DNA from 3 places in the Pseudoduganella sp. R-31 genome. Region 2 is predicted to be linked to each of the others. Evidence: predicted binding sites of a transcription regulator. Region 2 holds the regulator's gene; each other region holds the start of a gene.
What was found. The regulator FNR, encoded in region 2, switches genes on or off when oxygen is low (the NO sensors DNR and NnrR bind a similar motif). The targets are predictions, from matches to a motif close to TTGATNNNNATCAA.

Region 1 (6,049 bases), 1.7 Mb from region 2:
GGTCGGCTGCTGCGCGGCAGGGGCGACAGCAGCCTTGGGTTTGGGGGCGTCGATAGTGGCAGTAGACATTGTTATTTTTCCTCAGATAAGAATGATTCGCATTTGCATTATGCTCAGGTCGGCAAAGCTTGTCAAATAAATTATTGAAGAAAAAAAGAGGCCCGCCGAAGCGGGCCAAAGCTGGGTGAGTAGTACTCTTTACAAAGTCGCCAGCAGCGGCACGGCAGCTTCGCTGGCGGCGGCTTTGGCGCGCGACGGCAGCTTGCTGCGCGTGCGCGATGGCGGCAGGCGACGCAGCGATTTCAGGGCGTCGACATCCTTGATGCCGATGGTGCGCTGGTCCACGCTGATCAGCCCGATCTCGTTGAAGGCTGACAGGGTGCGGCTGACCGTTTCCAGCGTCAATCCGAGGTAGCTGCCGATCTCATGGCGCGTCATGCGCAGGTTGAACAGCTTGCTCGAATAACCCATCTGCGAAAACTTTTCCGATAGCGTGACCAGGAAGCGCGCCACCCGCGCCTCCGCGCTCAGGGCGCCCAGCATGCCGATCATGGCTTGCTCGCGCACCAGTTCGCGGCTCATCACGCCGTACATCAAATTCTCCAACTCCACGTGGGTGCGGCCCAGCGTGGTCAGCTTCTTGAACGGCAGCAGGATCAGGTCGCAGTCCGACAGCGCCACCGCCTCCGAGGCGTAAGTCTTGCTGTGGATGCCGTCCACGCCCATCAGGTCGCCCTTCATCGGGAAGGCCAGCACCTGCTCGTTGCCGAACTCGTCAATCAGCACCGTTTTCATGAAGCCGGAATTGACCACGTACAGCATGTCGAACGGCTGGCCAATCGTATGCACGCGCTGGCCGGTCTTGAACTGCACATGCTGGAACAGCAGCTCTTCAGAATTGAGCGATACCGGCGGCAAGTGCAGCAGTTCGCACACTTCTTTCAGGTTGGACCACAAACGGCCTTGCCGCTGACGGCCGGCCTCATGGGACACGGGTTGCGTTGAGAGCATGCTGATCTCCTGGTTCCCAAACGGAATGGTTTCAGTATGCCAACGTGAATGTGGGAAAAATATCAGTCGTTGCTGAATATACCCGTAGGAGGGTAGTGGGGCGATGTAGGAATTATCCTAAAATCAACCTTGTCAATCACGCCTTGAACGGGGTCAGCAGCTTGTGCGCCACTGCGTACTGAACCATTTCTGAGAGCGAAGCCATGCCCATCTTCTGCATGATGCGGGTCTTGTGGGTGCTCACGGTCTTGACGCTCAAATGCAGGCCGTTGGCGATTTCAGTGATGGATTTTCCCGACACCAGTAGCGAAAACACCTCGAACTCGCGGTCGGAAAGCTGTTTGTGCAGCAGGGTTTCGGCTGGCTGCATGATATTCAGCGCCAGTTGCTCGGCCACTTCGGTGGAGATATAGGGCCGGCCAGAGGCAACCTTGCGGATGGCGCCCACCAGCTGGGTGCCGGCGCTTTCCTTGGTCAGGTAGCCCTGGGCGCCGGCGCGGATGGCGCGCACCGCGTACTGCTCTTCCTCGTGCATGGTGAGGATGAGGATGGCGAGCTTGGGGGATTCGCTGCGGATCTGGCGGATCAGGTCAACGCCGCTGCGCCCCGGCATGGACAGGTCGAGCAGCAGCAGGTCGAAGCCGCCCTGGCGGATGTGGGTGAGGACTTCGAAGCCGTCGATGGCTTCGCCTACGATGTCGATGTCGGGTGCCCCGTCAAGAATGCGCTTGAGCCCTTCGCGCATGATGGTGTGGTCGTCGGCAATGACAATTCGAATCATGGTTCCTCAATAGTTATCAATACTGGTCTTCACGCCCCAGCCCGGCAGGCTGGAGCGCGTCGTAACGCCTGGCCGTTCAGGCCGGGCGCGGGTCCTTGATCAGGCGGTGCACCAGCACCGGGATCTTGGTATGGGACAGCACCTTGTTGGTCACGCTACCCAGCAGCAGGTGACCCCAGCCGCTGCGGCCATGCGAACCGATGAAGATCAGGTCGCAGCCGCACTGGTTGGCCACGTCCACGATCTTCAGTGCAGCACTTTCGGCAAAAGCTGTCATGCCTTCCGCCCGCACGCCTTTTTTCGCGCAAGACTCGAGGATAGACTGAACATGCTCATTGCCGGCGCGCTGCATTGCCGCACGGTACTCTTCCTCGCTCGGATAGCTGGGCGGGATGATCTCCACGTAAATCGGGTACTGGTATTCCGGTGCCACGAACAGGGCCAGCACTTCCGCCCCGAGCTGCTGGGCAAATTCGACCCCGGCGCAAGCGGTCTTGCTGGAAACGGCCGAGCCGTCCGTCGTAATCAGGATTTTCCGATACATATCTCAGCCTCCTTTAACTATTTAAAAGAGCCAGTTCCTGCCTTCATTGTAGCCCCGTTTGCCAGTATTGTTCTGCTGTAAAGAGTTGATAATTATCAAGAAACTGTCACGAGGACATCGCAGATGCCGCAAATTCCCGTTATTTCAGGGGCTTGCAGCGTGTATTTCACACGATCCGCAAATACAACAGTACACTTGTAGGGCCATCCGGCTTCACCCAAGAGATTGAACTGTGGGGGCTGCCCCTGTTACACTCGCGAGAGAACCCAATTTATTGCCGAGCGTTAAATTTGACAATGTTTTGGCAATTTGAAACGTAATGGAGAAGCAGGAATTATGACCGACGCCGCTGATGATTTCGATGCATTATTTGAGGAAGTATCCGCGCAACGGGCCAATGCGCCTGCACCTGCTCCAGCGCCGGCTCCGGCCGCTGCGGCATCCGAGTCGGGCGATTCTGATGACCTGGAAAGCCTGTTTGATTCCGTAGCAGCGTCCAGCAAAGCGGCAGCCCCTGCCGCAGCGCCGGCAGCGGCCCCGGCCCCGGCGGGCGAGACGCCCGCGGAAGGCGGCGAGCACGCCGAGGGCATGTTCGAGCGCCTGGGCGGCATTGTGCGCCTGCTGCACGACTCGCTGCGTGAACTGGGCTACGACAAGGCCCTGACTGAAGCGTCGACCCAGATCGTGGACGCGCAGGACCGCCTGGAATATGTCGCCTCGCTGACCGAGCAGGCTGCCAACAAGGTCTTGAATACCCTGGACGACGGCATGCCGGCGCAGGAAGTACTGTCCAAGCAGGCCAAGGAAATGGAAGACCGCTGGGCCGACCTGTTCGCAGGCAAGCTGAGCATTGAGGACTTCAAGGCCCTGGCGGGCGATTCGCGCGCTTTTGCCAGCAAGGTAGCGCAAGCAACGGAGGCGGAGAAAGCCCGCCTGCTGGAAATCATGATGGCCCAGGACTTCCAGGACATCACCGGCCAGTTGATCAAGAAGGTCGTCGCCATCACCAAGAAGGTCGAATCCGAACTGGCGCAACTGTTGAAGGACAATGCGCCGGCCGATGTGCGCGAGAAGATTGCGCAGAAAGAGGTGTCGCTGATGTCGGGTCCATCCGTCCCATCGGAAGCCCTGAATCAGGACAGCGTCGATGACCTGCTTGCCGACCTGGGGTTCTAATGGACGATATGCTCAAGGAGTTCGTTGTCGAGGCCATGGACCTGGCCGTCAACGTCGAAGAGCACTTGCTGCGCCTCGAACGTGACCCCGACAACAAGGAAACGCTGAACGCAGTTTTCCGCTCGTTCCACACCATCAAGGGCGGCGCGGGCTTCATGAACCTGGGGGCGCTGGTGTCGGCCTGCCACCTGACCGAGAACCTGTTCGATGCGCTGCGCACCGGCGCTGCGCCGGTCACGCCGCTGTCGATCGAAGCGGCGCTGCAGGCTTCCGGCTTCGTGGCCGACCAGCTGACCGACCTGAATAACGGCACCGCGCCGGACCAGCTGGCGCCGATGCCGGCCGACCTGGAAGCGATCCTGAAAGATGCGATCGAGGGCAAGGCCAGCTCCGCTGCGGGCAAGGCCAAGCCGGCCGCCGCGCCGGTTGCCGCCGCTCCCGCGGCTGCCCCTGCCGCCGCCGCACCGGGCGCTGCGCCAGCTGCCGCGCCGTCGGCCGATGGCCTTGACTGGGAAGGCATGTACGAAGCCGTGGTGCCACCCGGTACTTACGTGCGGCCTGCTGTCGATGCGCGTGCCGAAGGCGTGGCTGCGGCCCACGCCGCAGCCGGTGCGCCGGCCGCCACGCCCGCTGCGGCGCCGGAAGTGCGCGAACGTCCGGCCGGCGAAGCCAAGCCGACCAGCGCGCCGGCCAAGGAAGAATCGATCCGTATCGACGCCGTCAAGCTCGACGCGCTGCTCGAAGTGGCCGGCGAGTCGGTGCAGGCCGCCAACCAGGCAGCCGTGTTGCTGGAGCGCCTGCAGCAATTCAAATTCGAAGGCCAGGCTGCGACCCTGATGTCGGCCCTGACCGAGACGCTGGAACGCGCTTCGCGCTATTCCACCGAACTGCAGCGCGCCACGCTGGCGACCCGCATGCAGCCGGTCGGCCGCTTGTTCCAGAAATTCCCGCGCCTGGTGCGCGAACTGGCGAAGGACCTGGGCAAGGAAGTCGAGCTGACCATCGAAGGCGCGGAAACCGAGGTGGACCGCGTAGTGGTGGACAGCCTGTACGACCCGCTGGTGCACATGCTGCGCAACGCGCTGGACCACGGCGTGGAAGCGCCTGACGCCCGCATGGCCATCGGCAAGCCGCCGAAAGCCTACATCTCCCTGAAGGCGTGGCAGGAGGCCAACTCCGTCATGATCGTGCTGCAGGACGACGGCAAGGGCATGGACCCGGTGGCGCTGCGCCGCAAGGCAGCGGAAAAGGGGCTGATCTCGCCAAGCGCCAACCTGTCGGACGACGAGTCCTACCAGCTGGTGTTCCTGCCGGGCTTTTCGACCAAGGAAGTGGCGTCCTCAGTGTCCGGCCGCGGCGTCGGCATGGACGTGGTCAAGACCGCCGTGGAAAAGAACCGCGGCGCCATCCACATCGAATCGCAACTGGGCAAGGGCACCAAGTTCGCCATCCGCCTGCCGATCGAGCTGTCGATCGTGCCGACCATGCTGGTCTCCACCTCGGGCGCGCTGCTGGCGCTGCCGATGGCGGTGGTCGAGCGCGTGGTCGAACTGCCGGAAGTATTCATGGAAGTGGGCGGCGCGCCAGTCCTCAAGGACCAGGGCCGTCCGCTGCCGGTGCGTTCGCTGGCCGGTGCGCTGGGCTACGAGCCGTGCTCGGAGCGCGTGGGCATCGTCATCAACTCGCCGCAGCCATACATCCTGGCCGTAGCGGCCGTGGACGGCACTGCCGACCTGGTCATCAAACCGATGACCGCGCTGTCGGTGGACGGCATTACCGGTACCGCGCGTTCCGCGGAGGGCGACCTGGTCCTAGTGGTTGGCCTATCGTTCCTGATGGACGGTTGCAGGGGAAGTGTACGAATGGCGGCCTAAAGCCTCCTTCGAAAAATAAAGAAAACACAAGCCTGCAGCCTCCCAAAAAGGGGCTGCGGGCTTTTTTTATTTGGCGCCATCGCTCGAAATCTACGTTGGATTGCTCACAAGGCGGAAAACAGCCGGGTTTTGCATTGCACAAAATATGGCATAATCAAACGGATCACCTATTACGGCAGCATCATGAAAACGCTTTACGACAAACTCTGGGAATCCCACGTAGTACGCACTGAGGAAGACGGCACCGCCCTCCTGTACATCGACCGCCACCTGGTCCACGAAGTGACCAGCCCGCAGGCATTCGACGGCTTGCGCGACGCCGGCCGCCAGCCATGGCGCCTGTCGGCCAACCTGGCCGTGGCCGACCATAACGTTCCGACCACGGACCGTTCGCACGGCATCGAAGACCCGGTCTCGCGCCTGCAGGTGGAAACCCTGGACAAGAACACCAGGTCGGTCGGCATGACCTATTTCAACATGAACGACAAGCGCCAGGGCATCGTGCACGTGATCGGCCCGGAGCAGGGCGCGACCCTGCCGGGCATGACCGTGGTGTGCGGCGACTCGCACACGTCGACCCACGGCGCGTTCGGCGCGCTGGCGCACGGCATCGGCACCTCGGAAGTGGAGCACGTGCTGGCGACCCAGACCCTGCTGGCCAAG
Region 2 (6,049 bases):
GTCCTGGGCCGCAACGTCAAGATCCTGATGCCGGCGCCGCACCGCGAAGCGCACGACGGCTACCTGCAGCATTACATGACCACCGGCGAAAAGCGCATCATCGGCAAGGGCCGTGAAGTGCAGGGCCTGCGCCGCGACGGCAGCATCTTTCCGATGGACCTGGCCGTCACGGAAATGTGGCTGGGCGGGCGCCGCATGTTCACTGGACTGGTGCGCGACATCACCGAGCGCAAGCACGCCGAAGAAAAGGCGCAGCAACTGCTGCAGGAGCTCACCAGCGCCAACGAAGAACTGACCAACTTTGCCTACGTCGTGTCGCACGACCTGAAAGCGCCGCTGCGCGGCATCGGCTCGCTGGCCGACTGGCTGGCGCATGATTACGCCGACAAGTTCAATGAAGAAGGCAAGGAGCACATGCGGCTCCTGATCAACCGGGTCCACCGCATGGGTGCCCTGATCGACGGCATCCTGCAGTATTCGCGCGTGGGCCGCATCAAGGAAGCCGTGGTGCCGGTGCAGCTCGACCAGCTGGTGGCCGAAGTGGTTGACCTGCTGGCAGTTCCGGCGCATATCAAGGTTACCGTGATGCCCGGCATGCCGACAGTTGCCGGCGAACCGACCCGCATCCAGCAGTTGTTCCACAACCTGGTGTCCAACGCGGTCAAGTACATGGACAAGCCGGAAGGCGAAATCGAAGTGGGCTGGGCCGACGAAGGCAGCCAGTGGCGCTTCCACGTTCGCGACAACGGCCCCGGCATCGCGGAGCGTCATTTTGAACGGATTTTCCAGCTGTTCCAGACGCTGGCGCCGCGCGACCGGGTTGAAAGCACGGGTGTCGGCCTGGCGCTGGTGAAAAAAATTGTGGAAATGTACCAGGGCAGGGTGTGGCTGGAGTCCGAGCTGGGCAAGGGCACGACCTTCTATTTCACCCTGCCAAAGAAAAGAAAGAATAACGCATGAATAATACGAGCAAGCCGATCCTGCTGGTGGAGGACGACCAGGTCGACGTGATGACCATCCTGCGCGCGCTGAAGGAAGTCCATGTCAGCAACCGTGTCGTGGCGACGGAAAACGGCGAGGCCGCGCTGGAATACCTGCGCGAGCCGGGCAACGAACAGCCATGCATCATCCTGCTGGACCTGAACATGCCGATCATGAACGGCATCGAGTTCCTGCAGAACGTCAAGCAGGACCCGCTGCTGCGCCGCATCCCGGTCATCGTCCTGACCACGTCGGAAGAACAGCAGGACAAGATGCGCAGCTTCGACCTGGGTGTCGCCGGCTACATGACCAAGCCGGTGGACTACCGCCAGTTCGTGGAGGTGGTCCGCTCCATCAACCTGTACTGGACGATCAGCGAGCTGCCATGAACAGGGTAAGGGTCCTTATCGTCGAAGACGATATCGTTGACCGTATCGCCTGCCGCCGCGCCTTTGCGCAGGCGCCGGGCTTCAACTGCGAATTGCTGGAAGCGGAAAGTGGCCAGGAAGGCCTGGATATCGCCTTGCGCGAAGAGCCCGACTGCATCCTGCTCGATTATCACTTGCCCGACCTGACCGGGCTTGAATTCCTGGCACGTCTCGCGGCAGACCGCGGCGAACCCCAGCCAAATATCCCGGTGATGATGCTGACCGGCGCCGACAGTGCCACCGTTGCGGCGGAAGCGATGCGCCGCGGCGCGCGCGACTACCTGGTGAAGGACAACGACGGCCGCTACCTCGACTTCCTGGCGGGCGCCATCGACCGCCTGCTGCGCGAGCAGCGCCTGATCGACGAGAAACAACTGGCTGAACAGGTGCTGCGGCAGTCGCAGAAAGAGCTGCGTGAACTGGCCGCGTACCAGGAAAAACTGAAGGAACACGAACGCACCCGCATCGCCCAGGAAATCCATGATGAACTGGGCGGCCTGCTGACCGGCATCAAGGCCTATATCTCGGTCGCCATCGAGCGCGGCGGCGAGCAATCGGACCCACTGTTGAAGGATGCGGCCAAGCTGGCGCAAGATGCGATAGAGACCGTGCGCCGCGTGATTACCGACCTGCGTCCAAGCGTGTTGGACCAGCTGGGCATCTGGCCTGCGCTGGAATGGTATGCGGAACAGGTGGCGCAGCGCAGCGGCTTGCAATGCACCTGCAATATCACGCCGGAGGCGCAGGCGCTGGAGCTCGATGCGGAGCGCAGCACCATGTTGTTCCGCGTCGCGCAGGAAGCGCTGACCAACGTGGTGCGCCATGCCGAAGCGAGCGAGGCGCGCGTCATCGTGGATATTGACGGCGAAAACGTGGTGCTGCGGGTGGAAGACAATGGCAAGGGTATCGAAAGTGCCGGCTTGTCCGACCGGGAATCGTGGGGCTTGTTCGGCATGCACGAGCGCACGCGCCGCTTTGCCGGCGAACTGAATATCAGCGGCAAGGCCGGGCAGGGCACTACCCTGCAGCTGCGGCTGCCTTTGGAGGACAAGAATGGGTGACAAGATCACCGTTTTGCTGGTCGACGACCATGCGATTGCACGCAATGGCGTGCGCCTCATGCTGGGCACGGCGCCCGACATCAGCGTGGAGGGCGAGGCCGGCAACGCCGTCGAAGCGATGCAGCGCGTGGCCGAGCGCAGTTTCGACGTGGCGCTGGTGGACATCAAGATGCCGGGCAAGAATGGCCTGGACCTGTTGAAGACCCTGCGCAGCGAATGCCCGCGCATGGCGGTGCTGGTGCTGAGCACCTATTCCGAGGAAATTTACGCGGTGCGCGCGCTGAAATCGGGCGCCTCCGGCTACCTGACCAAGGATGCGCCGACGGCGACCCTGATCGAGGCCGTGCGCAAGGCTGCCTCGGGCGGCAAGCACGTGAGCCCGGCGTTGCTTGAAAAACTGGCAACCCTGGTCGGCGGCGGCCCGAGCGGCGACCACGAAGAGCTCTCCAACCGCGAACTGGAAGTTTTCAAACTGATTGCCCAGGGCGAGTCCCTGGTGCGCATAGGGGAAAAACTACATCTCAGTCCTAACACTGTGACAACCTATCGCAGCCGCATCCTCGAGAAAATGGGCATGTCCACGAATGCTGAGCTGACCCGCTATGCCCTCGAGCACGGGCTGATCTGAGCGGCTGTAGGGGAACCACTACAGCAACTACACAGGATGCTTGATACCGGGAAATGACGCCGGGCGCGATACTGCTTCCATCGAAAACAAGGAGCAGCAAAATGAGCCCGGTCATCCCAATCACCCCTGCAAACGCCACCAAATCCTGCGCACCAGTCGCAGCCAAATGCTCGCTGTGCAGCTTCAACCGCCTTTGCTTGCCACAGGGCCTGGCCGACGAAGATGTTGCTCGCCTTGACCAGATCATTTCCCGCCGCCGCCGCGTGAACCGCGACGAGCCGCTGTACAAGACCGGCGACAGCTTCCACAGCCTGTATGCCGTGCGCTTCGGCCACTTCAAGACCGTGCAGGTGAACCAGCGCGGCGAACAGACGATTGGCGGTTTCCACATGGCCGGCGACCTGCTGGGCATGGAAGCCATCGGCAATGGCCAGCATTCCTGCAATGCCGTGGCGCTGGAGGACAGTGAAGTCTGCGAGATCCCCTTCAACCGCCTGCAAGAGCTGGTGATGCAGATTCCCGGCTTGCTGCAGCAGTTCCACCGCACCATGAGCCGCGAAATCCAGCGCGAGCAGTCGGTGATGCTGTTCCTGAGCCATATGCGCGCCGAACAGCGGCTGGCCATGTTCCTGCTGAACCTCGCTGGCCGTTACGCCCAGCGCGGCTACTCTTCGACCAGCTTCCAGTTGCGCATGTCGCGTGAAGATATCGGCGGCTACCTGGGCCTGACCGTGGAAAGCGTCAGCCGCCAGCTGGCCCGCCTGCGCCAGGATGGCTCGATCGTCCTGAGCAACCGCGATCTGCGCATTACCGACCGCGCCAGGCTCGAGGCCATGTCGTCCGGCGGCATGGCGCAGGAACTCGCTGTCGCCTGACCGGCTTACCAGTTTTCTCACCTGTAGGGGGTGTATGGGGCAGCTCTTGCTGCCCCTTTTTTATTGCGCGAACACTTCTTTGGCGGCCATCAGGCCGTTGAGCGCAGCCGGAAAGCCGGCGTAGACGGCCATCTGCATGATGGTCTCCACGATCTCTTCGCGGCTGACGCCGACGTTGAGGGCGGCGTGGATGTGCACCTTGAGCTGGGGCGCAGCGTTGCCCATGGCGGTCAGCGCGGCCACCACAGCGATCTCGCGTGATTTCAGGTCAAGCCCCGGGCGCGAATAGATGTCGCCAAAGGGGAATTCGATCAGGTAGCGGGCGAAATCGGGCGCAATATCTTCCAGGCTTTGCACGACGCGGTCGCCGGCCTGGCCGTCGACTTCACGCAGTTTTGCGAGCCCGCGCTCGTAGCGGCTTTCGGTGTTCATTGGCATGTGCTCCATCGGTGGTTGGATTCGACGCCAGGGACTGCTCCAGGGAGCGGTAATACTCGATCTTGGCCTGCAATGATGCTGCAGATTGTTGCATCGCCTCGATTTCGGCGAGCACGTTCTGCATATGCTCTTCCAGCATCCGGCGCCGTTCCGGCACCGTCGAGTCCCCAGCGCCGCGAAGTTTTGCGAATGACTGCATTTTGCCGATTGGCATATGGGTCGTTCGCAGACGCAGCAGGAATTCGATCCAGGCAAGGTCCGAGGCCGCATAGCGCCGCCGGCCGCCCGCTGCACGATTGACCGGGGCAATCAGCCCGATGCGCTCGTAATAGCGGAGGGTGTAGGCTGTGAGGCCGGTACGTTTGGCGACTTCGTCAATGCTCAGGTGCGATTCCATGGGGTGATCGTAAAAGTTAGAGTGCACTCTAAGTCAAGCACTTTATTACTCTAACCGGGAAGCCGCAACTGCGAGCGCAAGGTCCATCGTGTTGATGTGGGCTTCGAGCCAGTCCGGCAGCGTGCGGATGATGTCGCGTGCCGTGGCTTCCTCGTCGTCCTTCAGCAGGCGCAGGGTGCGGGCGACCTTTTCCAGCAAGTAGCCATGGGCTGCGCGGTGGGCCTGGGCAGCCGGGTAGGCGATGCGCTCCATCAGGCTGTTTTCTTCGCGCAGGTGTTCCATGAATTCAGCTGCCAGGTCGCGGCAGGCTGCGTCAAAGGCGGGACGGGGCAGGCTTTCCATGGCGTCGAGCATGTCGAAGACGATGCGGTGCGACTGGTCGAGAACGGGAATGCCCAGTGCGAGGTCCGGCCCGAAGACGATGGAATCCATGGGGTTCTCCAGTAGTGTCGAACCGCAATTGTGCCGCTGGAAAAAATTCGGGCACATGATCCATGTCAATTTTCACTTTTGACAAAGTCTATGAAGGCGCGCAAGGGCGGCGGAACCAGCCGGCGCCCTGGGTAGTAGAGGAAAGGGCCCGTAAAGGATTGCCACCAGGGTTCCAGCACCGCTTCCAGGGCGCCATTGTCCAGGTGCGGGCGCAGCCAGTCTTCGAACAGATAGATGACCCCGCTTCCTGCCTTGGCCGCGTCGACGATCAGTTCAACGGCACCGGATGGCTCCACCAGCAAGGGGCCGTTGACATCGACTTTCACGGTTTCCCCATCGCGCCTGAATTCCCATGGCGGTACGGCGCGCCCGGCAAAGCGCATGCGCAAGCAATCGTGCTGGAGCAGTTGTTGCGGATGGTCGGGCCGCCCGCGTTTGTCGAGGTAGACAGGCGCGGCAGCGGCGGCAAAGCGCTGGACCCGTGGGCCGATGGGTACCGCGATCATGTCCTGCTCAAGGCGCTCGTCATAGCGAATGCCTGCGTCGCAGCCCGCGGCAAGCACGTCGACGAGGCCCTCTTCTGCGGCAATTTCCAGTTGTATGTCGGGATAGGCGGCCAGGAACGCCGGTACGATGGCCGGCAATACCAGTCGTGCTGCACTGATGGGGACGTTCAGCCTCAATCTGCCGGCTGGCCGGTCGCGCAAGCCGTTCACTTCGGCGAGGGCGGCATCGACTTCTGACAGGGCGGGCTGGAGGCGCGCCAGCAGGCGCTTGCCCGCTTCAGTGGAGGTGACGCTGCGCGTGGT
Region 3 (6,049 bases), 590 kb from region 2:
TCTGGCGGCCGTTCACGGCAATCATGCCCTGGTCGGCCAGCTCGTGCAGCACGCGCGAGAAGTATTCCGGGGTCAGGTTCAGGCGCGAGGCCAGCAGCTTCTTGCTGACGGCCAGCGTAATCTCCGAACCGTCGGTCGCATCGTCATCCTTCAACAGATAGCCAATGATCCGCTGGCTGCCGGAGCGCAGCGAATAGGCTTCCACATCTGAAATCAGGCCGTGCAGGCGGCGGCTCATGCCGGCCAGCATGCGGCGTGCAAACTGCGGGTTGCGCGCCAGTTCGGCAAATACGGTGTGCTTGGAAATGTGCAGCAGCATGCAGTCGCTGACTGCGTGGGCGGTGACGATGTAAGGCTTTTCCATGAACATCAGCGCTTCGCCGAAGCTGTGGCCCGGGCCGATGATCTCGACGATTTTTTCGTTGCCCTGGGCGGACAGGAAGCTGAGCTTCACCTGGCCGAAGATGACCATGTGGAAGCCGACGCATGGATCGCCGCGCTGGAAGACGGCGCTGCCGCGCGGGATGTGGTGTTCGGTAGTGCCGGCAGCCACCAGCGTCAGCTCCTCCGGCGACAGGTCTGCGAACAGGGGCAGTCGCTTGAGGAACTCGCGGGGGTCGATTTTGGGGCTAGGCATCTGGTTCTCCTGAAATGGCAAAAGGACCCGCTGGGCGGGTCCTGTCCTGGTTAAGGTAATGTCGGTGTTAATCCTGTGGATCAGTGGCCCGAATCACCGTCAGGCTTGCTGGTGGTCCGGAAGATTTCCGGATTCTCCTTGCCGGTCACGTAGAGGAAGCCGACCAGGCCTTTCTCCATCCGCGACAGCGCGTGGTCGACCAGGATGAAGCGTCCCGGCACCTCGGTCTTGAACTCGACCATCGTTGCACCGCCTGGCGCCACGGTGGTGGTCTGCACGTTCTGCAGAGGAGGCGAGGTCAGGTCGCCCATGCTGTAGACGCGGTCGAACACTTCGCCGATCACGTGGAAGCTGGAGGTTGCGTTAGGACCGCCGACGCCGAAGAAGATACGGACGGTTTCGCCAACCTTGGCTTCCATGCGGTGGGTCTTGGTCAGCGCGTCATGGGTGCCGTTGAACATCAGGTGTTCCGGCTGTTCGGCCAGCAGTTTGTCCAGCGAGAACTCGGCTTCGCCTGGGGTGCCGTGCTTCTGCGCGGTGTACAGCTCGCCCTGCATCACGTAGAACTCGCGGTCCACTTTCGGCAGGCCGCCTTCAGGTTCGACCAGGATCATGCCGTACATGCCGTTGGAGATGTGCTGGGCCACCATCGGGGTAGCGCAGTGGTACACGTACAGGCCTGGATTGATGGCCTTGAAGGTAAAGCTCTTGGTGCTGCCGGGAGCTGCCTGGGTCACGGCCGCACCGCCGCCAGGGCCGGTCACGGCGTGGAAGTCAACCGAGTGGATCATGTGGCTGTCCTTGGCGTTGGACATGTCCACGTTCACGGTATCGCCCACGCGAACGCGGATGAACGGGCCTGGAACCTTGCTGTTGAAGGTCCAGTATTTGTAGGTGGTGCCGTCCATCATCTGGCCGAGCACCTCGGTGGTATCCAGCTTCACGTTGACGGTTTGCGGGCCGCGTTTGCCGACCGGCGTGCCTACTTCCAGTGGGCTGCGCGAAACATCGGCGCCTTTTGGCGCGGCTTTGAGTTCGCCTTCGCCCACGATAATCTTGCCGATCATGCCTGCCGCCACGTGGCCGGGCAGGGAGCAGATGTAGGTGAATTCGCCTTTCTTGTCAGCCTTGAACACGACGGCGGTCGATGCGCCTTTGTCTTTCAGCTGGTTCGATTTGACTTTGAAGTCGGGCACCGAAATGTCGTGGGTTGCGCCATCGCCGTTGACCAGGTTGATCTGCACCACAGCACCTTCCGGCACGCGCAAGGTCGGGTTAACCTTGCCCTTGGACTCGCCGGCGTCGCTGATGAAGACCAGCTTACCGTCTGCGATATCGGTATGCAGGGTAAAGGTCACGTCAGGACGATACTGGACGGCTGTGCTGCCGCCGTGCTGGCCATGTTGTGCATAAGCTGGCGCTAGTGTAGCGGCGCCGATCACCAGTGCTGCAATGGCTTTGGACATCAAGGTCGGTTTCATTTTCTTCTCACAGGTTTGTCCGGCACGGGATTGCGCCGTTTGACAACTAAATCTTATGTTTTACATGCATGTTATTGAATTGACGCAGGTCAAAAATTTGGAAAGAACTGCGTATTCTCAATGCAAGTCAGATATTTTTGATCTAGGTCAAGCGAGGAGAAGACCCGGCGCAACGCGCTAGGGGACCAACTGCGGCAAGCGTGCCAAAAAGTTATCGCGTTCGTCCATGCCGCTGGCGCTGCCGGCTTGGGCGAAGACGATGCGCTTGCCATCGCGTTCAATCCAGCCGACGTACCAGCCAACGTCTTTGCCACTGCCGGTCTTGCCGAAGACCTGCCAGCCCCCGGCAGGTTCAGGGCGCCGTACCAGAGCGGCGGACATGGCATAGGCTTGCGGCTTGACGCCGAGTTCACGATTCAGCACGCGGCGCAGGAAGCCGATTTGTTCGTCCGGGGAGATGCGCAACGAAGAGCCTAGCCACGATTCGGACAGACCGTTGTTCTTGCCCGGATCGCCGCTGACATCTGCATTGCCGTAGCCAAATTGCTTGACGTAGCTGGCGAAGCGCTCTTCGCCCAGTTGCAGCGTAAGCTGCTGGGAGTACCAGACGACGGATTCCTTCATCCACGAGCTGGGATCATGTGCTTGCCGCCACACGGTACGCCAGTCCACGTAGCCTTGCTTGAAGGGGAGAACGGGCGAATGCTCGTCCCGCAGCACGCCCGAGTCATAGCCCATCAGCGCTATGGGTAGCTTGAAGGTCGACATCGGCGGCAGGCGCTTATCGCACACGCCCTCGTGCACCAGCCACTTGCCGGTGGCCGCATCGGCCATCGCCAGGCAGTGTTCTGCAGAAAGCGCGAGCAAAGGGAGGCCCAGCCCTGCAAGCAGGGCGAAGATTTTGCGTTTCATTTTGTAGTCCTTAGAGTGCTTTGAGTTGTGCCGGCAGCTGGTTCAGGAAGGCTTCCTTGAGCCGCGGTCCGGCAGCGCCTTCCTCAACTTTCTCGTCTTGCAGGAGGCGGGCGAACACGATGGTGCGTTCGCCATTGGTGGCCCAGCCTACGAACCAGCCGTAGGAGCGCGAGTAATCGTCCTTGCCGTCCGGGCCGAGAGGGGCGCCAGTGCCGGTCTTGCCAAAGACTTGCCAGCCGCCCGGCAGGTCCTTCACCTTCAACAGGCCGGCTGTCTGCTCATAGGCGAGCGGCGAGAGGCCCAGCTCGCGCCGCACCAGACGACGCAGGAAAGTGGTCTGCTCGTCGGCCGAAATCTGCAGCGAGGAGCCGATCCATGACCAGGTCAGGCCGTTGTCCTTGCCCGCATCGCCGCTGGTATCGCCGTTACCATAGCCAAAGGCCTGTACGTAGCGGTTGAATCGCTCTCGGCCGAGATGTGTCGTGACTTGCTGTGCATACCAGGAAGCCGAGACGCGAATCCATTCTTGCGGATCGAGATCGCGCCGCCATTCGGGCCGGCCGGCATGGTAGCTGGCGAGGTAAGGCAGGGTCGGCGCGTGCTGGTCGCGCAGGAAGCCGCTGTCATAGCCCATCAGGCTGACGGCGATATTGAAGGTTGAAACAGGCGTGATGCGCGTCGAGCAATCGCCCTTGCGCAGCAGCGCCTTCCCGGTGGCGGCATCGACAAAGCTGGTGCAATCGAGGGCTGCCATCGACTGCGCGGAAGGCGAGACGCTCCAGGCCAGCGCCGGCTGCAAGGCGAAATTGCCGGCCCCGATGGCAAGCAGTAGCGTGACGGTCGCAGCTCGGGCCCACATGGCACGGCGCGCGTTGCCTGGCGTGCGGATCAGCGATACGCGCTCGGTCAGCGTGTTGGCATCGATACTGCCGAATGCCAGGGCGCCGTGTGTAGGCACGTGCTGCAGTTTGAGCTGGGCTACGAGGGCGGCGGCATACGCCTTGCGCTGTGACGCTGGGCGACCGCGCAACACGTCACGGTCGCAGCCCAGCTCCTGGGCCCAAGTGAGGTTTGCGCGCAGAAGCCGCATGAAAGGGTTAAACCACAACAGCGTCTGCAGCAAGACACCGGCAGCCATCCACTGCAGGTCATGCCGCCGCAAGTGGGTCATCTCGTGTTCGACGATCAGCTCGCGCTGTAGCTGGTCGAAGCCACCGAGATGGCGCGGCAGCAGCAAGCGAGGGCGCAACAGCCCAAGCAGCATTGGCGAAATCGGAGCGTCGATCTCAATGATGTCGGCATGTTCTGGCGCTTCCCCGGCGGCGCGCCTGGTGCCGCTGTCGGCAAGGCGTTCCAGCCAGCGCTGCGCACGGCGTAGATTGATGACCGCCCGCGCCAGCCCAATCAAGTAAATGGCCAGCCAGAACTGCGCGCCATGCAAAAGCCAGCCGCGCGCGTGAGTCGTGCCGCCTTCATTCTGTTCCGGCGCCGCTGCCGCATCGGTTGGCCGTGGCGCTTTGGGTGGCGTGATGTAATGCGTCACGGTTTCCGTTGCTATTTCGAGCGGTGGAATCAAGCGCACGCGCTCACTATGCGGCAGCAATAGCAGGGCGAAGGTCGCCAGCACGGTGAGTTGACCGAGCAGCCACAAGGACCGCTGCGCCGCCAGCGCCGGCAGGAAGCGCCGAAGCAGGGCGCTCAGCGCCCACACGCTGAAGCCTGCCGCAAGGCAGCCCAGGCTCGCGAGCAGGAAGCGCATCAACAGTAGGTCGAAGTCGCTCACTTTGCTTCATCCTCATCGGGCCAGTCGGACAGCATCTGCTCAAGCTGTGCCAGTTCGCTGGCATCAACGAGCTTACTGCCCGAGAACATGTTGACTGGCAGCGGTGACTCCAGTTCCATGATGCGGGTGCCGAAATCATGGGCATAAGCGGCCAGGGTTTCCACCTTGTCGAGCAAGGCTTCGTAGACCTGCACGCCGTGGCGGACGTGCTGCGCAACCATCTGTTTCTCCATCATCCGTTCCACCGTCTTACGCGTGGATGAGAACGACCAGCCCAGATCTTCTTCCACAGCCTCGTGGATTTCGCGCGCACTCAAAGGCGTTTGACGCCAGAGTGCTTTGAGTACGCATAATTCGGGGGTAGAAGGGATAAGCATGACAAAACGAGTCTGTGACGATTGATGTTAGTATGTGACATATGTCGCAAACATGTCAAGCATCTGGCAAAGTAACTGCATTGCAAAAAAACCATTGAAAATTGGCAACAGATAGCCCTTCAGTGCTACCATCGATTGCACGCGCAAGTTTGCTGCTCTTGTTCTACGCGAGCTGTGCAACGATATTCAGTCGATGGCGAAGTAAGTAAACATGATTAACAAAGACCTGATGTACGCGCTGCAGACCCGCAGCAAACAAATGATCCGGGTGTTGGACGATTTCGTGCAGGAATTGAAAAGCTACTCTCCTGAAGAGGGTTGGTCGGTGGTTGCCGAAACCATCAAGCTGGTAAAGGAGATTTCGCCGACCGAAGGCAAATACGGTCATTTGGTCAAAGCCGTCAATCGGGCATGGTTGGCGTTTGGCGAGACTTCCCCGGTTGCCGCTAATCGTCTGTACGACGACATCATCGGAAGACTGGAGGGCATCGATTGGACGAAGGCAGGTGATGCGCAAGTCGGGTACCAACTGGTCTTTTCATTCCACAAGAACCATCTCCGCTTTCCAGGGACGAATAACTGTTTGCATATCGCGCTATGGCAGCACTCGCCCAGGATCCTGGCTTTGATCAGGAAGATCGCTGCATATTCGACAGAAAAACTCTTCACCTCGCCAGTAAAGCCAGGCACCGGCACCGGTGCCGACGCGATTGAAATGCTGCTCGAGATTTACTTCTACCATGGCGGCCTTGGGCAAAGCGAAGAACTGCGGGCGGAAGCGGCCGAATTGATCTTGCCACTCGTTCGGGCGAATCCTGATATCGGCAACAACATTACGCTTTCCCTACTGGAGCATTGC

Region 1: a site for FNR is predicted at 2,422-2,435, ahead of ACN9MY_RS24030 (universal stress protein). Genes of this name have one in related genera too.
Region 3: a site for FNR is predicted at 2,256-2,269, ahead of nirK (copper-containing nitrite reductase). Genes of this name have one in related genera too.

The regions. Positions count from the first base shown of each region.
Region 1 covers NZ_CP183986.1:5,279,239-5,285,287, reverse strand. Annotated here, with positions in the region: gene hemP (hemin uptake protein HemP) at 1-69, opposite strand, end outside; gene ACN9MY_RS24040 (Crp/Fnr family transcriptional regulator) at 199-1,011, opposite strand; gene ACN9MY_RS24035 (response regulator transcription factor) at 1,148-1,792, opposite strand; gene ACN9MY_RS24030 (universal stress protein) at 1,869-2,336, opposite strand; gene ACN9MY_RS24025 (protein phosphatase CheZ) at 2,673-3,512, shown strand; gene ACN9MY_RS24020 (chemotaxis protein CheA) at 3,512-5,386, shown strand; gene leuC (3-isopropylmalate dehydratase large subunit) at 5,567-6,049, shown strand, end outside.
Region 2 covers NZ_CP183986.1:3,618,187-3,624,235, forward strand. Annotated here, with positions in the region: gene ACN9MY_RS16515 (sensor histidine kinase) at 1-960, shown strand, start outside; gene ACN9MY_RS16520 (response regulator) at 957-1,370, shown strand; gene ACN9MY_RS16525 (response regulator) at 1,367-2,470, shown strand; gene ACN9MY_RS16530 (response regulator) at 2,463-3,098, shown strand; gene fnr (fumarate/nitrate reduction transcriptional regulator Fnr) at 3,200-3,973, shown strand; gene ACN9MY_RS16540 (carboxymuconolactone decarboxylase family protein) at 4,034-4,405, opposite strand; gene ACN9MY_RS16545 (MerR family transcriptional regulator) at 4,359-4,808, opposite strand; gene ACN9MY_RS16550 (bacteriohemerythrin) at 4,854-5,240, opposite strand; gene ACN9MY_RS16555 (LysR substrate-binding domain-containing protein) at 5,306-6,049, opposite strand, start outside.
Region 3 covers NZ_CP183986.1:3,029,445-3,035,493, forward strand. Annotated here, with positions in the region: gene ACN9MY_RS13960 (Crp/Fnr family transcriptional regulator) at 1-637, opposite strand, end outside; gene nirK (copper-containing nitrite reductase) at 718-2,118, opposite strand; gene blaOXA (class D beta-lactamase) at 2,296-3,030, opposite strand; gene blaOXA (class D beta-lactamase) at 3,041-3,784, opposite strand; partial or broken gene ACN9MY_RS13980 (M56 family metallopeptidase) at 3,929-4,789, opposite strand; gene ACN9MY_RS13985 (BlaI/MecI/CopY family transcriptional regulator) at 4,810-5,190, opposite strand; gene ACN9MY_RS13990 (DUF6892 domain-containing protein) at 5,402-6,049, shown strand, end outside.